2 regions of the Thalassospira sp. MIT1004 genome follow, and region 1 is predicted to be linked to the other one. Evidence: predicted binding sites of a transcription regulator. Region 1 holds the regulator's gene; the other holds the start of a gene.
What was found. The regulator LexA, encoded in region 1, represses DNA repair genes until DNA is damaged. The targets are predictions, from matches to a motif close to ATGTTCTANTTTGGTTC.

Region 1 (11,268 bases):
GGTGACGCAGGATGCCAACGTCACCATCAATATAGGTCAGCTCGGACTGGCAGGAGCCGGTCGAGGTGAAGCCCGGGTCATAGGTGAAATATCCGGTTTCGGAGTAGAGTTTCCGAATGTCGATTACAGACGGACCAACGCTACCCTCGATCACCGGCAATTCGATCGACTTGCCAGTGGCATTGTCGGTCAGTGTCACGGTGTGGGAAGTCTTGGAATTCTGAGCCATGACTATTTTTCCTTCCCTGTTTGAACGAACACGGTTTTCAAGTTGTGTGCAGCATAGTGCTGCGGCGCACAAAGCGCAAATTCAGTGTTTAAGTTTTTTATTTTACGCTGTTATTGGGCATCGAATTTGCGGATGCGTTTCAGCGTTTGGGATTTGCCAAGCACGATCATTACTTCGAAGATGCCAGGCGATGAGTTGGAACCGGTGAGCACGGCCCGCAAGGGCTGCGCGACTTTGCCGAGCTTCTGATCGAGTTTTTCGGCAATGTTGCGAACGCTTGCGTCAACGTTCTCTTCGGTCCAGCTTTCAAGCGCGTCGAGTTCCTTTGCCAGTTCGGCAAACAGGCCTTCGGGGGCGCTATCAATCAGGGACTGAGCTTTCTCGTTAAACGACATGACGCCGTCCGTAACGTAGAAGGCCGAAGAGTCGGCGAGCTCGATGAGTGTCTTGGCTCTTTCTTTAAGCCCTGACATGCCTTTGATCAAGATTTCTTTTTGCGCTGCGTCAATTGCATCGACGCCAATCTGTTTTGCGATCAGCGGTGCAATGTCGTTTGCAAGGCGGGTATCGTCTGCCTGACGCAGATAAACGCCATTCAGGTTGGTCAGTTTGGCAAAGTCGAAACGTGCCGCACCCTTGCCAACATCTTTGATGTCAAACCATTCAATGGCCTGTTCCTGGGAAATGATTTCCTCGTCCCCGTGACCCCAGCCAAGACGCAGCAGGTAGTTGTTCACGGCTTCGGGCAAGAAACCCATTTCATCGCGATAGGCATCAACACCCAGCGCACCATGGCGTTTGGACAGCTTTGCGCCGTCCGGGCCGTGGATCAGCGGAATATGGGCAAAGGTCGGGACATCCCACCCCATCGCATCATAAAGGGCCTTCTGGCGGAAGGCATTGGTCAAATGGTCATCGCCACGGATCACGTGAGTAATGCCCATATCGTGGTCATCCACCACGACAGACAGCATATAGGTCGGGGTGCCATCGCCACGCAGAATGACGTAATCGTCAAGCTGTTCATTGGCAACGCGGACATCGCCCTGTACCTGATCGGAAATCACGGCATCGCCGTCCTGCGGTGCCTTCAGACGCACGACAGGCTTGACGCCAGCCGGGGCGTCGGATGCATCGCGGTCGCGCCAGGTGCCGTCATATTTCATCGGGCGGCCTTCGGCGCGGGCCTTTTCGCGCATTTCCTGAAGTTCTTGCTGCGAGCAATAGCAATAATAGGCTTTGCCAGCCTTGATCAGTTCATGGGCGACTTCGGCGTGGCGGTCGCGACGGGCGAACTGGAAGGTCGGTTCTTCGTCTGCGGTCAGGCCAAGCCAGCTTAGCCCATCGAAAATGGCTTCGACGGCTTCGGGGGTTGAACGTTCCCGGTCGGTGTCTTCGATGCGCAGCAGGAATTTGCCGCCGGTGTGTTTGGCATAAAGCCAGTTATAAAGGGCGGTGCGTGCGCCGCCGATATGCAGAAACCCGGTCGGAGACGGGGCAAAACGGGTAACAACCGTCATTCACTCTATCCGTTGGCTGGATGTTGTTGCTTGTCGTAATGACTTTTGGCGTGCACGCTATAACACATATGCGGCGGTGTTGCACCACAGCCGATGATAGATAGAAACTGTGCGCCGGGCAGGCTATTGTACATTCGTCGAATAAGTCGTGATGGAATTAATAAAAATCAATATGTTGCGAGAATATTTTCGCAAACAGGATTGTTGTTGGCCGCGCGCAGAAATTCCTGGATTCTGTGCACGGTTATATTCTTCGGGTTGGGATGTGCGGCGTATTTTTCTCTCCCTGCGCGCCTGACGGTACAGCAAAGCGGCCTAGCGGTGATTCTTTTGCTGTCCGGATTGTGGATTTCGCGACGCTGGGTTTTGCCATTCTTTGGCATTCTGCTGCTGGCGGGTTTTTGTGTCGGGTTGCTGATTGCATCCATCCATCTTGAAAGGGCACCATCCGGGCTTCTCACCAAGACGCTTTACATGACAGAGATCGAGGGCGACATCACGCTTCTGGAACCACGGGGCGGGCGGATGCGTATGACCGTGGCACCAATGCGGATCGCGGGGCTTGAGGATACGGTATTTGACTGGAAGGTGCGATTGAGCCTTCCAGGTGGGGATGAGCTTTCCGTTGGGGATCATATCGTGGCAACGGCACGGCTGTTTCCGTTGCGCGCGGCGTCCGTGCCGGGCGACCCGGATTTTTCACGCGGATTATATCTGGACGGGATCGGGGCGACCGGGTTTGTTTTCGGCCATAAATATAGTGTGACCAAGAAGGCCGAAACAGGAATGATGCAGCCGGTTTCGGACCGGATCGAAAGTCTGCGCCTGACGATCATGACGGCAATCGATCAGAGCCTTACCGGCGCAGGGGCCGGGATTGCCAAGGCACTGATTGTCGGCGAACGCGGCGATGTCAGTGCGGAAATTGCCGATGATCTTCGCAAATCGGGATTGGCGCATCTTCTGGCGATTTCCGGGCTGCATATGGGGCTTTTAAGCGGGACGGTTTTCTTTTTCCTGCGGTTTGGCATGGCGGCCATTCCTGCCCTTGCGCTGCGGTTTCCGATCAAGAAATGGGCGGCTATCGGGGCGATGGGCGCAGCCGTGATCTATCTTGGCCTGTCAGGGGCCAGTGTGCCGACGCAGCGTGCCTTTGTGACGTTGACGATTGTCTGGATTGCGTTGCTGCTGGATCGGCGGGCGATATCGTTGCGGCTGGTGGCGTTTGCGGCGCTGGTTGTTCTGATCCTGCGGCCCGATGCGGTATTGGGGCCAAGCTTTCAGCTTTCCTTTGCGGCGGTAACGGTGCTGGTGGCGTTTTATGATGGTCCGGGCAGACGATGGTTTGACAAGTCGGTGGATCGGTCATGGCTATTCCGGCTTTGGCTGTTTTTTGCCGGGCTGGTGATGACCGGGTTGCTGGTTACGGCGGTGACCGCGCCGATCATCGGGTTTCATTTCGGGCGGATTTCGATGATCGGGATCGTGTCCAACCTGATTGCCATTCCGGTGATGGCGTTCTGGGTGATGCCGATGATTGTGGCGACGCTTGTTCTGATGCCGTTCGGAGCCGGGGGACTGGCATTGTGGTTGATGAAGCCGGGACTGACATTGTTGATTGAAACCGCAAGCCTTGCCGCCGATCAGGCCTGGGGGCTTTGGCATGTCGAGCAGTTTAGTGCCGTATTTGCCATCGGCATCATGATGGCGATGGCCTGGTGGCTGGTCTGGCGGGGGAACGCGATTGCCCGGTTTGCTGTCATTCCGCTATGCGTGGCGATTGCGGCGCAAATCCTGTATCGCCCGGCGGATATTCTGGTTTCGGGGGATCAGGAAAGCTGGGCAATTCGCGACAGGGTGCGCGACAAACTTGTCCTGCCCGAAGGCATTTCGGATTTTCAGCAGTCGGTCTGGATGGCGCGATTTGGTATCGCCGATCATGATGCCGGCAATGTCATCGAAAAATGCGACGCAACGGTTTGTTCCGTCAGGATCGCCGGACGGCAGGTGATCATTGCCAATGATCTTGCCAATCCGTTCTATGCATGCCGCCATGGCGATATGATCATCAGCCTGAAACGCGATATGCCGCGTGATATCTGTGCGCCGGATGTGACTGTCATCGATGATGACCTGTTGTGGTGGCAGGGGGGCGTCTCGGTTGCGTTGCGGCCCGATGCCGCCCCGGTGATCGAAACCGTGCGTGAAACGTCCGGCATCTGGCCGTGGATTATCATCGGGGGCAGGGTGGTCAAATAAAAAACGCCGCCGGGCAAGGCCGACGGCGTTTCTTTCGGTTTCTTTCGGTTTGTTCGGTTTATTCGGTATTCTATCAGTATTGGCGGAGCAAACCGATCAGACGTCCCTGAATGCGGACACGATCAGGCGACAGCGCGCGCGTTTCATAACGCGCATTGGCCGGTTCCAGCAGAACTTCGCCACGGCCACGTTTCAGGCGTTTCAGAGTGGCTTCGGCGTCGTCGACCAGTGCGACAACGATGGAGCCATCATTGGCCTGTTCGCAACGCTGGATCAGGACGGTGTCGCCATCGAGAATACCGGCATCGATCATCGAATCACCGGAAACTTCAAGCGCATAGTGATCGCCGGTTCCCAGAAGCGCTGCCGGGACCTGCACCATTGTGGTCTGATCGCGAAGGGCCTCGATCGGGGTACCCGCCGCAATCCGGCCAAACAGCGGCAGGGAAACGGATTCACCCGATTCCGAAAAGGCCGAAGGCACGGTTGCCGGCCGATGCGCAGCCTTTCGCGCGGAGGCGATAGAGGTAACATTGTTGGGCGTTTCCGCCGCGTCGTCATCATTATTATCCGGAAGACGCAGGACTTCGAGCGCGCGGGCCCGATGGGCGAGACGGCGAATAAAACCGCGTTCCTCAAGCCCGGTGATCAGTCGATGAATGCCGGATTTGGATTTCAGGCTCAGGGCTTCTTTCATCTCGTCAAAAGAGGGTGAGATACCATGATCGCGAAGGTAATTATCGATATAGACCAGCAATTCGTATTGCTTGCGCGTCAGCATGATTTTTCCCGAACCTGTAATAAGAACAAACCGAATACATGAATGTTCTACTTTGGTTCTGCTTGTTCGTCAAGCACCACAACCCGAAAAATCACCGTTTAAGGGCATTCTTTCGGTCAAGAAACGAAATTTGGGTATTTCCAGGGATCAGTCGGCGGTGAAAGTACCCGACTTTCCGCCTTCCTTGTGGGCAACGCGAATATCGGTAATCCGCATGGCTTTATCGACCGCCTTGCACATATCGAACACGGTGAGTGCGGTAACGGAAACGGCGGTCAGGGCTTCCATTTCCACCCCGGTTTTGCCGGTGGTTTTGCAGGTCGCGACAATATCTACCGCATCGGTGGCAGTTGCGAGTTCCAGCGTGACTTCGACCGAGGTCAGGGGCAGGGGGTGGCAAAGCGGGATCAGGTCAGCGGTTTTCTTGGCGCCCATAATCCCGGCAAGCTGGGCGATGCCAAGAACATCGCCCTTTTTATGGCCGCGTTCGGCAATCAGCCGGGCCGTTTCCGCCGACATCAGGACACGGCCCTTTGCGATGGCGACGCGCGCGGTATCGGTCTTGGCCGAAATATCGACCATGACGGCGTTACCAGCGGCGTCGATATGCGAAAGTTTGTCTGCCATGCCTGTGTCTTGTTCCGTTATCAGGCCGCGAGGCCAAGAATATTGCGGGTGGCGGCGGTGACGTCGTCCTGACGCATAAGACTTTCGCCGATCAGGAAGCATTGCGCGCCGACCTTTGCCATGCGGGCGAGGTCATCGTGCGTGAACAGGCCGCTTTCGGCGACCAGCATCCGGCTGTCATCAACCATGCCAGCGAGTTCTTCGGTCGTGGTCAGGGAGACTTCGAGCGTTTTCAGATTGCGGTTGTTAACGCCAAGCAGCTTTGATTTCAGTTTCAGGGCGCGTTCGAGTTCCGGGGCGTTGTGCACCTCGATCAGGACATCCATGCCAAGGCTGTTTGCGGCGTCTTCAAGCTCGGCGGCCTGGGCGTCTTCGAGGGCTGCCATGATCAGAAGGATGCAATCGGCACCAAGGGCCCGGGCTTCGGTCACCTGATAGGGATCAAGCATGAAATCCTTGCGCAGGACCGGCAGATCAACCGCGGCACGTGCCGCGATCAGATAGCTGTCATCGCCCTGGAAATAGGGGATGTCGGTCAGGACCGACAGGCAACTTGCCCCACCGGCCTTATAGGCCTGTGCCAGAACGGGCGGATTGAAATCCGGGCGGATCAGGCCCTTGGACGGGGATGCCTTTTTAATCTCGGCAATCAGGCCGTAACGACCATCCGCAACCGATGTTTCAAGCGCCCTGATGAAGCCGCGCGGTGCGGATTGTGATCTGGCTGCGGTTTCGAGGTCGGCAAGTGACTTTCGCGCCTTGCAGGCGGCGATGTGGTCGCGTTTGTCGTTACAGATACGTTCGAGTACGTCGCTCACGCTGCGGTCCCCTGATTGGAAATGCGGACTAGTGCCTGCAGGGTTTCTGCGGCTTTGCCAGAATCGATTGCGGTGCGGGCCTTTGCGATGCCATCGGCAAGATCGGTTGCGATGTCGGTCACCACAAGGGCGGCTGCGGCATTCAGCAGAACGATATCGCGATAGGCGCTTTTTTTACCGGCAAGAAGATCGAGAATGGCCTGCGCGTTTGTCTGGGCGTCGCCGCCTTTAAGCGCATCAAGGGTGACGATTTCAAGGCCGTAATCTTCGGGGTTGATTTCAAAGGTCGTGACTGCGCCGTTTTTGACTTCGGCGACAAAGGTCGGGCCGGTTGTTGAAATTTCATCAAGGCCGCTATGACCATAGACAACCCACGCATGTTCCGAACCCAGGCGGTTCAGCACATGGGCAATCGGTTCGACCCATTCACGGGCAAAAACGCCCATGACCTGGCGTTTGGTTTTGGCCGGGTTGGCCAGCGGTCCCAGAAGGTTAAAGATCGTGCGCGTACCCATTTCAACGCGGGTCGGCATCACGTGACGCACCGCCGAGTGATGGCGCGTTGCCATCATGAAGCACAGATTGATTTCCTTTAGCGCCTTTTCGAGAAGCGCCATATCGGCATCAAGATTGACGCCAAGCGCCAGTAGGACATCAGCCGATCCCGATTTTGACGACGCCGCGCGGTTGCCGTGCTTGGCAACGATGGCGCCGCAGGCCGCCGCAACGATTGCCGCCCCGGTCGAGATATTGAAGGTGCCGCTGCCATCGCCACCGGTACCACAGGTATCAACCGCATTGGGCGGGGCTATAATGCCGGTCGCCTTGGAGCGCATGACACGCGCCGCCCCGGTGATTTCATCGACCGTTTCGCCGCGCAGGCGTAGCGCCATCAGGAAAGCCCCCATCTGCGACGGCGTTGCCTGACCGGACATCAGAACGTCGAAGGCCTGCTCGGCCTGTTCTTCGTTCAGTTTTTCGCCATTTGCGACTTTGGCCAGGATCGGCTTCAGGTCATATTCAGTCGACATGCGGGTTTCCTCGGTTAGCGGTCCGGTGCGGTTTCATGCGCCGGGGAAGTCTATAAAATTCTTCAAAAGGGCATGGCCATGTTCGGATGCGATGCTTTCGGGATGGAACTGGACACCATGAATCTGATGCTGTTTGTGACGCAGCCCCATGATCAGACCATCCCCGTTTTCCGCCGTGATTTCAAGGCAATCGGGCAGGGTTGCGCGATCAACAACCAATGAATGGTAACGGGTCGCTTCAAACGGGCTGGGCAGGCCGTTAAACACGCTTTTGCCTTCGTGCACCATCGCATCGGTTTTGCCATGCATGCATTCGGGCGCGCGCACGACATTGCCGCCAAAGGCCTGACCGATGCCCTGATGACCAAGGCAGACGCCAAGCAGCTTGACCTTTCCCGCCGATGCCCTGATCAGATCAAGACAGATACCCGCGCGATCCGGATCGCAGGGACCGGGCGAGATCACGACGCCTTCGGGCTTTAAAGCCAGCGCATCATCAACCGAGATTTCATCATTGCGGCGGACGTCGACCTCGGGACCGAGTTCGCGCAGATAGTGCCACAGATTGAATGTGAAGCTGTCGTAATTATCGATGAGGAGATACATCGTGGCGCCGGGCTGTGAATATCAGATCGGGCAGAGAATAAACGGCATTGCCGCTACGTCAAGCGATTGCAAAAACCATTTTCCTGCCATTGTTCGCGGTCTTTGTTTGCGGCTTTAACAGGGTGCTAACCTGATCGGGTTTAAAAGCTTCCAAACACAAGCCGGGATAATTGGCGTATAATCACCATATGGGTAACACGACCCAGCAAACGAGACTGGAGACCAGAGCGTGGCACGCCGGGCACAACCCGCCAAAAAGAAAAAAGCGGCACCGCGAAAAACAGGCCGTAGCAAGGCTGCACCGAAAAGAAAATCGGGCGGCATTGGCCGCTTCATGCTGGGCGGTGCGATTGTTGCGGGGACCATTTCGGCATTCATTGCAGCAGGCAGTATGCTTGAGCTGGATCGCGCATCGCGTGATCTTGGCGAACGGGCCGCTTCCGAACCGGAATATACGCCGACACCGGCCCAGGTACCGGAAAGCCGCAATTATGATTTCAGCGAAAGCAACGGCAATCGCGACCGGACCGGATATATGGTCGGTGAACGTGTGCCGGGTGAAAAAACTGCGCCCGAAACCAGACAACCGCAGAAGGCACCGGTCACAAAGTCGCCTGAACCTGCCGTGTCGCCCGATACCGGCGGGATCAGCGGGGGCGCGCATAGTGATGGTCCGCCGCCATGGCAGAAATTCACAGCCCTTACCCCCGATACGGGAACCGCACCGGTTATCGCGATTGTGATTGATGATGCGGGCCTTGATCAGCCGCGCACGGCGCGCACTATAGGGCTGCCCGGGCCGGTGACGATTTCCTATCTGCCCTATGCGCGCGACCTTCAGCGTCAGGTGAATGATGCGCGCGGGCGGGGGCATGAAGTGATGCTTCATATGCCGATGGAGCCGTCGTCGGCATTGGTCGATCCAGGTCCGCATGCGTTGCGCACCGGATTTGACCGCGACAAGATATTGGGCGAGATGACCTGGATGCTGGACCGGTTTGATGGCTATGTCGGTGTGAATAATCACATGGGCAGCAAATTCACATCCGATCCGGAACGCATGCAGGTGGTGATGGAGGTGATGAAATCACGCGGGCTTCTGTTCCTTGATTCCAAAACCAGTGCCAAGTCGGTCGGATTTTCGATGGCACGCCAATATGATGTCCCGGCGCTTGAGCGCGACGTGTTCATTGATGACGCCGATGATGCCACCAAAATTGCCGAAATGCTGGCCCGGACTGAAAAAGTTGCCACCAATCAGGGATTTGCGATTGCGATTGGCCATCCGCGCGACCTTACGCTGGAAGCCCTGCAAAAATGGATTCCCGCCATTCAGGCCAAGGGATTTGTTCTGGTGCCGGTGACCGACATCCTGCGACGAACAAGTCCGAGTGCGACAGGTTGATAAAGAACAAGGCCCGCAAATGAAGCGGGCCTTGTTCTTTCAATCCGAAATGCAGGAAATCAGGCAAACCGATGGGCTTCGCGGGCGGCGGCCATCAATGCGCCTGCCTTGTTCTGGCATTCCTTGTGTTCGAGTTCCGGTTTGCTGTCTACGACGATCCCGGCACCGGCCTGAATATGGATCTGTTCGTCCTTGATGACAGCGGTCCGAAGCGCGATGCAGGTATCCATGGAGCCATCGGCGGAGATATAGCCGATACAACCTGCATAAATGCCGCGCCGGACCGATTCCAGTTCATCGATGATTTCCATGGCGCGGACCTTTGGCGCGCCCGATACCGTTCCAGCAGGGAAACCGGCCTTGAGCGCATCCATCGCATCATATTTGTCGTCGATCTGACCGACGACGTTCGAGACGATATGCATGACATGGGAATAGTATTCGATCTGTTCGCGGTCGGTGACGCGCACCGTACCGGGCTTGGACACACGGCCGACATCATTGCGCCCAAGGTCAAGCAGCATCAGATGTTCCGAACGTTCCTTGGGATCATCAAGCAGGTCCTGGGCCATGACCTTGTCGTCATCGGGTGTCTTGCCGCGCCGACGCGTTCCGGCAATCGGGCGAATGGTGACTTCGCCGTCGCGCAGGCGGACAAGGATTTCCGGGCTGGCGCCGACAACCTGAAACCCGCCGATATCAAGATAAAACATAAAAGGTGACGGATTGATCCGGCGAAGGGCGCGGTAAAAGGCGAAGGGCGGCAATTGATAGGGCAGCGTGTAGCGTTGCGAGAGCACGACCTGAAAGATATCGCCCGCGCGGATATATTCCTTGGCCTGATCGACCATTTTATGAAAACCGGCCTCGTCGACGCTGACCTTTGGGTCGGGCAGGGTGTCGGGGGCGGATTTGGACCGGCGATCAAGGAACAGGTTGCGCTGGAACTGCTGCACGACATCATTGAGGCGCGCACAGGCCAGATCATAGGCCGCATCGGCATCTATTCCGCTTTCGGGGCGGACCGGGGTTACGACGGTGACGGTATCGGCGATGGTATCGAAGCTTGCGGTGACCGTCGGGCGGATAAAGATGCCGTCAGGGACGCCGAGTTCATCCGGGTTGCTATCGGGCAGCTTTTCCATAAGGCGCACGGTGTCATAACCCATATAGCCGACAAGACCGGCGCTCATGGGTGGCAGATTGTCGGGCAGGGCGATGTGGCTTTCGGCGATCAGCTTTTTGAGGCTTTCAAGCGGTGCATCGGGTTCATCTTCGAACGCATCGGCATCGGCAAGGGCGCGACGGTTCAGTTCTGCCTTTTGGCCAAAGCAGCGCCATATCAGATCGGGGCGCAGGCCAAGGAATGAATAGCGTCCGCGCACGGCACCGCCTTCGACAGATTCAAGCAGATAGGTGTTGGGCATGCCTTCGGCGATCTTGAGAAACGCCGAGACGGGCGTATCAAGATCAGCGGTCAGCGAGGTCCAGAGAACCTGTGAAATGCCGTTATTGTAGTTCTGCTTGAAACTGTTGAAATCCGGTTTGATTTCCATGGTCTGTCCAATTTTGGTCGATTAGGGGTGGGCGGTATGAGGCAGCGCGGAGTTTAACGAAAAAGGGCGGCCCGATGAAAGGCCGCCCCATTTCTGATCGGGATCAGTTGGCCGCGGTTTGCGGATAAAGACCGTTGATCACGCTGTTATTGACGCTGACCGAAATCTCGTCCTGCAGGTAATCAAGATATTCTGCAAGGATGTCTTCGTTCAGGCCCTGTTTGAGTTCGGTCACGACCGGGTCGGCAGCGCCTTCGGCAATGGTGCCAGCTTTGATCTGATCAAGTTTCAGAACCAGAACATTGTCGCCGGACTGAACAGCCTTTGCCTTGCCTTCTTCAAGGGTGAAGAGGGCTGCGGCAACCGCCGGGCTGACATTGCCTTGGAGGCCCTGACCGGTACGTTTGGTCAGGCCGCTTTGTTCGAGTTCGGCATT
Region 2 (11,268 bases), on a different contig from region 1:
GTATGCCGCAAGGCTCGGGAAACTGAACAGGGCATAGGCGATGCTGCTGGCGCCTTCATGCGGCAGGAAATAGCCGTGATGCGTCCCGCCCATCCGATTGACGATGGGAATCCAGCGACGGGCATAATCCTCGAATTCAGGGATTTTATGCATGTCGATAACGTATTTCAGATAGCAGGTGATCACGGCGGGAACTTTCCAGAACTTGAGGATGGGTTACTTTTCGACGCCTTCCTGAATCTGTTCGCCCAGTTTTTCAACATCGCGACCAAATCCGGCGGCAGTTTCACACGCCGCAAGCGACATGCCAAAGCCCGCAATCAGGGCCAGTGCCAGAATACGTTTTACAAGAATAGCCATTGTTTGAATGCTCCTGCCTTTAACGACATGTTGATTTTGAAGGTGGCCGCGGCCTGCTTCTGACGCAAGGCATGTGGCTTCCGAAATCAGTCGCTATCTTGTCGGGGTCACGTGCTGCTGGCAACTCTTTCCTTCAGCGTGAATTCAAATGCCAAACAAAAACGGGCATGTATTCACATACCCGTTCCCATTTACCCGCATCATGTCTTTTGACGACGATCAGATCGTCAGACCGCGACCGCGCAGTAGATCAACCTGCTCCTAGTCGGTCCCTTTCTGGATCGCTTCTCCGGCATCCTCGACATCGCGGCCAAAGCCGTTTGCCGTCTCGCACGCCGCAATGCCAAATCCGATAAATGATATCAGGGCAATCGCAAAAATCTTCTTGCAGATGTCAGACATGGTCTTCTCCTGTTTGCTCAAACAAACGGGATCAATTCGATCAACACTATGCTGCGTGAACTGCCAGAAAGAATATGAACTTTGACCCGTACAGAAAGAAGCAGGGGTTTTCGGGCAGTTAATCAGGCCATCGCCAAAATCCGGACCGTTTTTGAGCAGCAAACATTAAACCCCCAAGATACCGGTTCGACCATAATTCAGATCAGTAAAACGCAAAAAAACAGGGCGTTCATGAAAGCCCTGTTTTAACAGTTTGTCGTGTTCGTCTCGGGTTAAGGTGCTGTGATTGGCTAAAACCCGGATCAAAAAGCGTTAGCGTACTTTATCAGACCGGTGGGCGACGGCCACGCAGCGCGTTGACCAGAAGCGAAACCACGAACAGGACGAGGAAGACGAAGAACAGGATCTTGGCGATCCCGACAAACGTCCCTGCCAAGCCGCCAAAACCAAGGACGGCGGCGACAAGCGCCAGAATGAGACAAAAGACTGCCCAACCCAACATGATGTTATCTCCTTATTTAGGCTTTGGCTGCTTGCGGGTGATGGAGTTGATCCAAAAGTCCCGTCAGCGAACGAAAAATCCGCGATGATGCCTTACTCGCTGGCTTCATCCTGAATGGCTTCACCAGCATTTTCCATATCCTGGCCAAACCCTTCGGCGGTTTCACAAGCGGCAAGGCCAAGGCCCATGCCGGAAATCATAGCAACGGCGAAAATCTTTTTCCAAAAGTCGGACATTTCGGTTTCTCCTAGTTTGCTCGACGTGATTTTGTTCACACCATCCATAACGGAGCCGGAAAGACAAAGTTCCTTGCGCTACTGCCAAGCTGCTGATCTGACGCAATTAAGGCAGATCAAACGCCTTTATTTTTGCGGGTTGTAGCCAATCGTGATCATTTTGGGGCAAATTGAGAAAGAGGACGTTTCAGGCCCTCTTTTCCCATTTCCTAAGCTTTATTCTCCGCTCAGGAACCGGCCAAGTTCAGGAATTCCGCAATCGCCAAAACAATCTTTTGATGAATCTGGGCGCGATCCGTACCGGGAGGGTCGGAGCAGATTGGCTCGCTGCCTTCTTCTTTAAGTATCTCGGCAGCCCCCGGCATACATTCGCCAAGAAACGTCAAATGATATGCTGGCGCAAACGTTGCTGAAGATGCGTTTTTGATCCGCGCGACGAGATTACTGCCGTTCGGCCCAAAATCAGCAGCCACCCATTTGTTTTCTTCGCCAAGGCCGATAAAGAGCATGGCAGAAGTTACCTCCGCCAGACTGGTTTGTGTCGCGGCAAACCCCATGCCTGGCTCTATCGCGACAGAGCGAACAATCCGGTCGTCCCGGCTGGAAGCAGCAAAGTCATCGGGAAGATGATCAGGATCAACACCCCCTTTGCGCAAAAAATCGCAATCTTGGGCCGCATTGCCGAATTTGTCGCAATATTGCGCATAAAGCGTTTGATCAAACCGTACCCCCGCAAGGTTTAAAACCGTCGTACCCCCCAATGAAAACCCGATCGCGGAAATATTCTGACGATCGATGTAAGGGGCAAAAGCCGTATTGGAGAGGACCTGATCAAGGGTGGCACTGATATCTGCGGCACGTTCGCCGATAAGCGGTGTGCGTCGCGGTGACGAATCCCCCGATGTCGTACCGGGATGGTTGACCGCAACAACAATCGCCCCGCGCAACGCCAGTTGCGAGGACAGCCAGCCAAGTCCATCCATATTGCCGCCCGAGCCATGGGAAAGAAGAACCAGCGGATGTTGCCCCGGCGCAATTGCCGCACCGACATACGCGTCTGTTCCCTTCCAGATGATATTGCGGCCGACCGGCGCACGATAGATAAAGGTATCTGCCGGATACCAGACCGAGGCCGCGATTGGCATGGAACGATGGACTGCGCGCACATCAAAACGGTCATATCCGGCATAATCGGTTTGCGGTTCCGCTAAGACAGGCGATGTCTTCAGGCCCGCGGCCAGAAAGAAGGCGACGGCAAGATATATCGGTTTCATCATCAGGATCCTTGTCCTAAGTTAAGCGTGCCGGAACGTTTTTGCCCAAAACAGGATTTCCTGCGTCCTCAAACGGGTTTGTGAACGTCCCAAAACCGGTTTTGATACCTTTTGTCGGGAACTAACTGTCCGATGCTTGTCCTCCCCGTCCCAATTATAGTTGCACTGGTTTTAGGCTTTATCTTTGTCCGCGCGGTTGTGGGCGGAAGAACACCCAGGATGCTTATGGCGCTGCTGCTTGCCGCGGCCGGACAAAGCGTTCTGGTCGGGATTGTTCAGTATTATGGCTTTGCTAGCCTGCGATGGCTTCAACCCATCACCGCATCCATTATCCCGGCTCTGGCCTGGATGGCCTTTCTGGAAGCAAGTCTTCGTGCGCGCCTGCAAATACGGGATTGGGTGCATTTCTCGGTACCAGCGATCGTTGCCCTATGCGTGTTTGTTTTACCGGCGATCATTGATGTTGTGCTTTGCAGCCTTTTTGTCGGATACGGGGCGGCAATTCTGGTGATGCTTCATCGTCAGGGCGGTGATTTTGCCCATATGCCTCTGACCTCGGGCCATATCCCGGCACTGGTTTGGCGCTTCATCGCCTTCGCCCTGATCGCGTCGGCCATCAGCGACATGCTGATCATCGTCGCCAAGATCGATGGAAACGATCAGATTGTCGGCCTGATCCTGAGCATCACATCATCCTTGGCACTCTTGACCATCGGCTTTCTGTCTCTGTCGCCCGACATTGCAATTGATGTTGATGTGGATGTCCAATCAGTGGATCAAAATCAGCCTTCCGATCACGTGCCGGCAACACCCAGCACCCCGGAACATCGGACCATAATGACCCGGCTTGAAGATTTGCAGATACGCGAACAGCTTTATCTTGACCCGGATCTGACGCTTGCACGCATATCACGGCGTATGGGCGTCCCGCTGAAACAGATTTCGACCGCGATCAACGCCACGACCGGTGAAAATGTCTCGCGCTTTATCAACAAATACCGGATTGAACATGCTTGCCGCGAACTGGACAAGGGCGAGACTGTCACAACAACCATGCTGACAAGCGGCTTTAACACCAAGTCGAATTTCAATCGGGAATTCTTAAGGATAACGGGCAAAACGCCCAGCCAATGGCAACAGGAAGCACAGCAACCCTGACTCCCGCTTCGCGCCATATCGCGAAATCCATACCTGCCTGCGTTACACACGCCGCCAACAAAACGGATCAGACACAAAAACGGGCGCCCAAAGCGCCCGTTTGATTATTCAGTCCGCTTTTAATTACGCGTCGTCATCGTTTGACGGTTCATCTTCGCTCATGCTGGTCATCGCCTCGGCGATCAGACCTGCACTTTCGCGGATGCTGCGTTCGATTTCGGCGGTCATTTCCTGATTTTCACGCAGGAAGGTTTTGGCATTCTCGCGGCCCTGACCGATACGTGTCGAATTATACGAGAACCAGGAACCGGATTTTTCAACGATGCCCGCCTTGACACCAAGATCAAGGATTTCACCCATCTTGGAAATGCCTTCGCCATACATGATGTCGAATTCGACCTGCTTGAACGGCGGGGCCATCTTGTTTTTGACGACCTTCACACGAGTCTGGTTGCCAACGACTTCGTCACGGTCCTTGATCTGACCGATCCGGCGAATATCAAGACGAACAGACGCATAGAATTTAAGCGCGTTACCACCCGTGGTGGTTTCCGGGCTGCCAAACATCACACCGATCTTCATACGGATCTGGTTGATGAAGATGACCATGCAGTTCGAACGCGAGACCGAGCTGGTCAGTTTACGCAATGCCTGGCTCATCAGGCGGGCCTGCAGGCCGACGTGGGTGTCACCCATTTCGCCTTCAAGTTCGGCACGTGGCACAAGGGCGGCAACCGAATCGACGACCAGCACATCAATCGCACCGGAACGCACCAGCGTATCGGCGATTTCAAGCGCCTGTTCACCCGCATCAGGCTGCGAAATCAGGAGTTCGTCGGTATTCACCCCGAGCTTGCGGGCATAACCCGGATCAAGCGCATGTTCGGCATCGACAAAGGCACAGGTCCCGCCAAGTTTCTGGGCCTCCGCAATGGTGTGCAAAGCCAGTGTGGTTTTACCCGAGCTTTCCGGCCCGTAAATTTCGACGATACGGCCACGCGGCAGGCCGCCAATCCCGAGCCCGATATCAAGCCCAAGCGACCCGGTCGAAATGGCTGAAATATCCACCGCACTATCGCGCTGGCCGAGCTTCATGATCGAGCCCTTGCCAAATGCGCGTTCGATCTGCCCAAGAGCGGCTTCGAGTGCCTTCTGCTTATCCATCGTATCTTTATCCACCAAATGCAGCGCGGTCTGAATCATTTTTCGAACTCTCTTATTCCACAGGGCCGGGTAGGATGCAACGCAGGCGGTTCCCCGGTCCTAAATGCGGAACGCCACCGCTAGGTGCCCCGCCGGATAACTGACATCACGCCAACCATTTTCCGGCAAACGCATTGAGAACATAATGTGAACACTTGCACAAAAAAATGGATGTTGCAAGTTTGTTCTCATTTTGGTGGGTAAGAATTCAAACCCGGATAAATAAAATTGTCGCCGGGCTTGTGCCGGGATTTTTAAAACAATTCGGAGAAGCCCGGTTCAGGTCGTGATTTTCAGATGTTCGTGCCGATGTGCATGTCCATGATCGTCATCGCCGTGATGATGGGTTTCGACATGCAATTCACCCGGAACCGAATAAAGCTGCCCATGGCGCACGCCAGGTTGTGCCAGAACCTGATCGGCGAATTTGCGAATATCGGAAAGCTTGCCGCGCAAGGTTACGCTTTCAAGGCACGTATCGTGATCAATATGGAAATGCACGGTCGAAACGGTCAGGTCATGATGTTCGTGCTGCGCACTCATCAGCCGTGATGCCAGCATGCGTTCTTCATGATCATAGACATAATTCAGAACCGCTATGCCAACGCCGCCGGTGTCTTCGTCGAGCTTGGTATTCTGGAGCTTTTCCCGGATCAGGTCACGAAAACCTTCTGACCGGTTGGTGTAGCCGCGATGCTCAAGGAAAGCATCGAACGCCTCCATCAAATCGTCTTCGATTGATACGGTCACGCGGGTCATACGAATTCCCTTTCATAATCATCAGCTTGACTCGTATGAACATTTTTGAAAAATTCATACTGCCTTTCAACTTCCCTAATCTCCCAAAGGATAGCAGATGTTTCAATCAAAGTTCACAACCCCGCTTGCAATTGCCGCACTGGGGTGCCTGATCGGCTTTGGCGCAGTGGCCCATGAATTTGTCGCCAGCAGCAAAACCACCCCCGCGAATGGCAAGGACACTGCTGCCTTCATCCTCGATTCGACCCATGTTTTCGGCACCCCGGAAGAAGCCGAAGCGCCAAAGCATGTCCGTGCACAATTGATCACCCCCTCGGCCACCACCGAACTTGATGTCACTGAAAATGCGGATGCCCCCAATCTGACTGGCACATTCACCCTTTCCGAAGAAGAACCCGCATGGCTTGTCGGGCATCGCCTGCCGGTGATCTGGTCACAAACGCCCGATGGCTGGAAAGAAGGCGGGCCGGACGCACATCCCGATGCGGTTGCGTCATCCCGATTTGAAAAATTTTCCAAAAACCTGACTGGAGGCTCCCAAAACGCGGATTTTATTTCTTCCCCTCTGGGGCACAAACTTGAAATCGTGCCGCTTTCCGATCCGCGCATGACGGCAATCGGCCAAGACGTTGCGGTTCAAATCCTGCTGGACGGGCAACCTTATTCGACCAGTGTCCTGGCAACCTATGCCGGATTTACCGACACGCCATCGTCTTATGCCTATTACACCGAAACTTTCAGCGATGATCGTGGCAGCGGCATTGCCAAAATCCGGATTACGAAACCGGGTCTTTGGATAGTTCGGGTTGCGGCCGATGTCCCGGACTCTGATGCATCTGTCCGGGTACATAACCTGCGGGCAACCCTGACTTTCGATGTCAGCCAATAGGCCGCCACATGCTGCAATCGTTTGGACGTTTGATGATCGCGGCAATTGCCTGCGCGATCCTGCTTTATGCAGGATCGCTCCCGGCGATTGCCCACGGGGCGGGATGGCAGATTGACCAGAACCGGACCGCCACCATCTATCAGTTCGGCTATACAGATGGCACACCAATGATATTTGCCGAAGCCATGGTGACGTCACCGGACGGGAAAACCTGGCAAAAAGGAAGAACTGATCGTGACGGACGCCTTGCCGTCGTGGTTCCGGCATTACGCCCTGAAGATGATACCGATGCGCATTGGAAAATAATGGTATCAGACGGCATGGGTCATCAGGTTGTCCTGATCCACTCATCGGAAAAAATACCGCCACCGGGAACACAATCCTCGGCCCCAACCCCCGGATTGCAGGGAAACAGCGCCTTGCTTGACCTGCCGGTCTGGGCTGCAATCCTGTTCGGTTTCAGCCTGATAACCAATCTTGCATTTCTGCCGGGCTGGATCACCAGGATCAAAAGGCAGAGAAAATCGCACTTAATGCAGGAATAAAAGCGCAACCCCCCCAAAGGCCATGCAGGTCCCGACGATGGCCTGCAGGCCAACGGGGCGGCGCAGAACCACACCTTCATAGACAATCAGCAAAACCGGTGGCAACGCCATCAGCGTTGATGCGATACCGACATTGGCATTCTGAACCGCCACCATCGAAAGCCACACGCCAAGCGCCGGGCCGATAAAAGCCCCCAGGAACAGCCACCGCCCGACATCAGGTGCGCTGCACGCCACAATCGTGCGCCGAGCACGCCCCATGGCAATCGCAATTCCCCACATGATCACAACCGCGACAAAGGTTCTGATCCATGTGGCCGACAGCGCAGAATAACCGCTGATCAGTGCATATTTCGCCGTCACCAGATTCGCGACCTGACCAATGGCACCGCCAAGTCCAAACAAGATACCAACCAGATAATTGCGTCCTTCCAACCCGACAGGACGCCCCTTTTTCATCATGATGACCAAAAGAATGCCACCAATGCCAAGCGCAATACCCGACATTTCCTGAAGGCTTAGGACTTCGTCAAACAGAAACCAGCCCAACACCGCCCCCATGATCGGCACGGTCGACATCATCAGCATCGATAACCGCGCCCCCAGGGTCACAAAGGCCTGAAACAGCATGGCATCGCCAATCACAAGGCCAAGAACCGACGACAGTGACAACCAGCCAAGCTGCTCCCACGTTACCGCGTTCGGCCAAGGCTGGCCTTCCAATAGCCAGTGCAACACCGTCAGACAGGTAATCGAGCAGGCCAGACGCCCGCGATTGACCGTCTGCGCGCCGACCTTGCCGCCAATGTTGGAAAAAATCATGCTCGACGTCGCCCAGGCCATCGCGGCAGTAAAGGCGGCTGCTTCACCGAAGAACGGGATCATGCGGGGCTCTTGCTTGGACGTTGTTGTTTTTTGGCTGCCGGATTGTGGCGCAACCGGACCGGGAACATAAACCCGCTTTGCCGCATTTTGGCAATCTGAATTTCCACCAGCAGATAACAGCCGGAACAGGATGGATTAAGCGATTAAATGAACCTTCAGCATTCGCCCCTACTCTTCGAATTTTACCCGTCCATAAGGATCGCGTTTTGAAACGTACCGGCCTGACTTTGCTTCTTGGTGTCTTGTTCGTTCCCCTCAATGCCACGGCGGAAACCACGACGGTTTGCACCCTGATTTCGGATGCAAAAACCGGCAAGACCATTATTCAGGAAGGCAAATGTGAAACCCGCGCAACGGCGGCCTCGACCTTCAAGATCGCCATCAGCCTGATGGGGTTCGATAGCGGAATCCTCACCGATGCCCATCATCCCGTATGGTCGTTCAAGGAAAGCTATCCCGACTGGCGCGCGGCATGGCGCAAGGATACTGATCCGCAATACTGGATCGAACAATCCGTGGTCTGGTATTCGCAGCAAATCAATATCAGGCTGGGAGAGGCAAAGTTTCGTGACTATGTCACGTCTTTTGATTACGGGAATGCCGATGTATCAGGGGACGTTGCAAAACAGAACGGCCTGATGCGATCATGGCTAAGCTCGTCCTTGCAAATCTCACCTGCCGAACAGATCGAATTCGTTTCAAAAATGATCCGGGGCGAATTGCCCGTTAGCAAACAAGCCCGCGAAATGGCAATGGGGCTGTTTGACATGGGTGTTCAGGCAAATGGCTGGCACGTGTTTGGTAAAACCGGCGCAGGCCTGTCGCAAAATGCCGATGGCCGCCCGATCAAGGGGCGACCGTGGGGCTGGTTCGTGGGCTGGGCAACACGCGGCGACCAGACTGTCGCCTTCGCCAGATTGACCCATGACAGCACGCGCCCGGCAAAATCGCCCGGTTTTGATGCGCGCGATGCTTTCATGGCCGAATATTTTGCAACAGACAGTGCCTTTTGACCGGGTAAATCCTTCTGTATCTTGCCAACTTCGGATCGCGGCCTATGTTGGACCGATTGCATAAAACAGGACAGACTGCATGAGCCGGAAAAACGACAGCACCGCGGAAAGCAAACCGTTCAAGGGCATTCGCCGCCATCTACATGACGGCGAGGTGGTCATCATGGATTTGCCGATTTCTCCTGTATCGATCCTTGTCCCCGGTCTCATCAAGATCATCTGGATTGCGGTGCTGATTTACGCATCCTACCACTGGCGCGCAATTTACGATTTTCTGATGCCACAGGCCCGCGCACTTCTGACTGGGCCAGAAGCCTTTGCCGCACTTGACCGGGTCTGGGAAGAATATGAATTCGTCTTTTCGATTGCCTTGTTTGGTGTGTTCATCGCGCTGATTTCGATTATCTGGAAGCTGTTGAAACGGGCCCTTGGCGTTTCAACGCGCGCGGCGCGCGACAGCATCCTTTTGCCCCTGACCGCCATTCGCGATCTGTTTTTCTTTGAACGCGTTATCACCAACAACCGCATCGTCACGCGAAGCGGTGTGTTGCGCAAGGATCAGGATGACCGCGGATTTGAGTCGATCAAAAGCACCCAGATCAGCAAAAGCGTAATCGGCAATATCTTTGATTATGGCGATCTGCATGTTACCGACCGGCTGGGGCACAGCTTTACACTGCGTCAGGTCACGTCACCGGAAACCGTTGCCAAGGAACTTTCCGATTTCTTTGGACGCGTTCGCCCCGATAACCGGCAGGGCGAGCCGATTGACATCACGCATCGCGCCCGCGAAGAAGCGATAGAACACTCAGAAAACAAACCGCTGGCACGCCCGGAAGGCGAAGTGTTTTAACTTTACACAATCATGGAACATGACAGCACCCGACGCGTCTTAAAGTTCAGGTAAAGCCGCCCCGATGCAAATGCGGCCAGATCCGAACAAAAGACGTTTTGATGCTGCCTGCAATTGCAACCCTTCCGCTTTGGTCCATTATCGGACTGTTTTCAATCTGTGCAGTGGTGATCGGCTTCGCCGGAACTCGGTTGGCAACGGTTGCCCTCAAACTCGCCGAACGGACCGGCATGGGACAAATCATAGCCGGTGCTGTTTTTGTCGGCATGTCGACCAGCCTGCCCGGAAGTGTGCTTTCGGTAACGACGGCGTGGCAAGGACACACCGATCTTGCCATCGGCAATGCGCTGGGTGGCATTGCGGCCCAGACGACCTTTCTGGCAATCGCTGATTTTCTGTATCGCAAGGGCAATCTGGAACATGCCGCCGCCAGCGCCACGGGATTGGCGCAGGCGACCCTTCTGGTCAGTATGCTTGCCCTGCCGCTTCTGGCCTATGGCGGACCGGACTGGATGGTGTTTCACATCCACCCGGTATCGATCCTGTTGTTCATTCTGTATGGCTTTGGCCTGTCATTGCTTGCCGAAATCCGCCATCAACCGATGTGGCGACCTCGCAGGACCGACCTGACCGACGAGGACGCCAAGGAAGACGATGCAGACTACCATCCCGAAAGCACACTTCGCCTTTGGACGGAGTTTCTTAGCTTTGCCGCGATAACAGCAATCGCGGGTTACACTATTGGTGAAAGCGGACTGGCAATCGTCGAGAAAACCGGCATCAGCGAAACCGCCGTGGGTACTTTCCTGACTGCGATAGCTACATCACTTCCCGAACTTGTTTCGGCAATTGCGGCTGTCCGCATGGGTGCGGTCAATCTGGCAGTTGGAGATATCATCGGCGGCAATGCGTTTGATGTTCTGTTTCTGGCGGCATCAGACTTTGCTTATCGCGACGGATCGATTTACGCAGCCTTCAACCCGCAACATCTGTTTACCATTGCCCTTGTCATCCTGATGACCGGTATCCTTCTGTTGGGCATGCTTAACCGCGAACGCAGGGGAATTGCCAATATCGGCTGGGAAAGCGTTTCAATCCTGTGCCTTTATGGCATGTCGATATTTTATCTTTCGGGATAGGCCAACGGATAATGTCCGCAGGTTATTTTCCCTTTTGGCGCCACTCGATG

Region 2: recA (recombinase RecA) is a predicted target of LexA. The motif match lies at 5,307-5,323, and genes of this name have one in related genera.

Annotation. Positions count from the first base shown of each region.
Region 1 covers NZ_MCAO01000022.1:155,816-167,083, forward strand. Annotated here, with positions in the region: gene BC440_RS09300 (citrate synthase) at 1-229, opposite strand, end outside; gene gltX (glutamate--tRNA ligase) at 340-1,749, opposite strand; gene BC440_RS09310 (ComEC/Rec2 family competence protein) at 2,071-4,008, shown strand; gene lexA (transcriptional repressor LexA) at 4,082-4,789, opposite strand; gene moaC (cyclic pyranopterin monophosphate synthase MoaC) at 4,937-5,416, opposite strand; gene trpC (indole-3-glycerol phosphate synthase TrpC) at 5,437-6,234, opposite strand; gene trpD (anthranilate phosphoribosyltransferase) at 6,231-7,265, opposite strand; gene BC440_RS09335 (aminodeoxychorismate/anthranilate synthase component II) at 7,299-7,871, opposite strand; gene BC440_RS09340 (divergent polysaccharide deacetylase family protein) at 8,101-9,276, shown strand; gene trpE (anthranilate synthase component I) at 9,336-10,832, opposite strand; gene BC440_RS09350 (SurA N-terminal domain-containing protein) at 10,936-11,268, opposite strand, start outside.
Region 2 covers NZ_MCAO01000045.1:159,293-170,560, forward strand. Annotated here, with positions in the region: gene BC440_RS19460 (NIPSNAP family protein) at 1-186, opposite strand, end outside; gene BC440_RS19465 (hypothetical protein) at 217-360, opposite strand; gene BC440_RS19470 (entericidin A/B family lipoprotein) at 622-762, opposite strand; gene BC440_RS19475 (DUF1328 domain-containing protein) at 1,088-1,264, opposite strand; gene BC440_RS19480 (entericidin A/B family lipoprotein) at 1,357-1,500, opposite strand; gene BC440_RS19485 (hypothetical protein) at 1,728-2,777, opposite strand; gene BC440_RS19490 (helix-turn-helix domain-containing protein) at 2,994-3,932, shown strand; gene recA (recombinase RecA) at 4,056-5,135, opposite strand; gene nikR (nickel-responsive transcriptional regulator NikR) at 5,415-5,894, opposite strand; gene BC440_RS19505 (DUF4198 domain-containing protein) at 5,992-6,783, shown strand; gene BC440_RS19510 (hypothetical protein) at 6,792-7,328, shown strand; gene BC440_RS19515 (DMT family transporter) at 7,314-8,213, opposite strand; gene blaOXA (class D beta-lactamase) at 8,420-9,226, shown strand; gene BC440_RS19525 (PH domain-containing protein) at 9,306-10,079, shown strand; gene BC440_RS19530 (sodium:calcium antiporter) at 10,181-11,218, shown strand; gene BC440_RS19535 (hypothetical protein) at 11,241-11,268, opposite strand, start outside.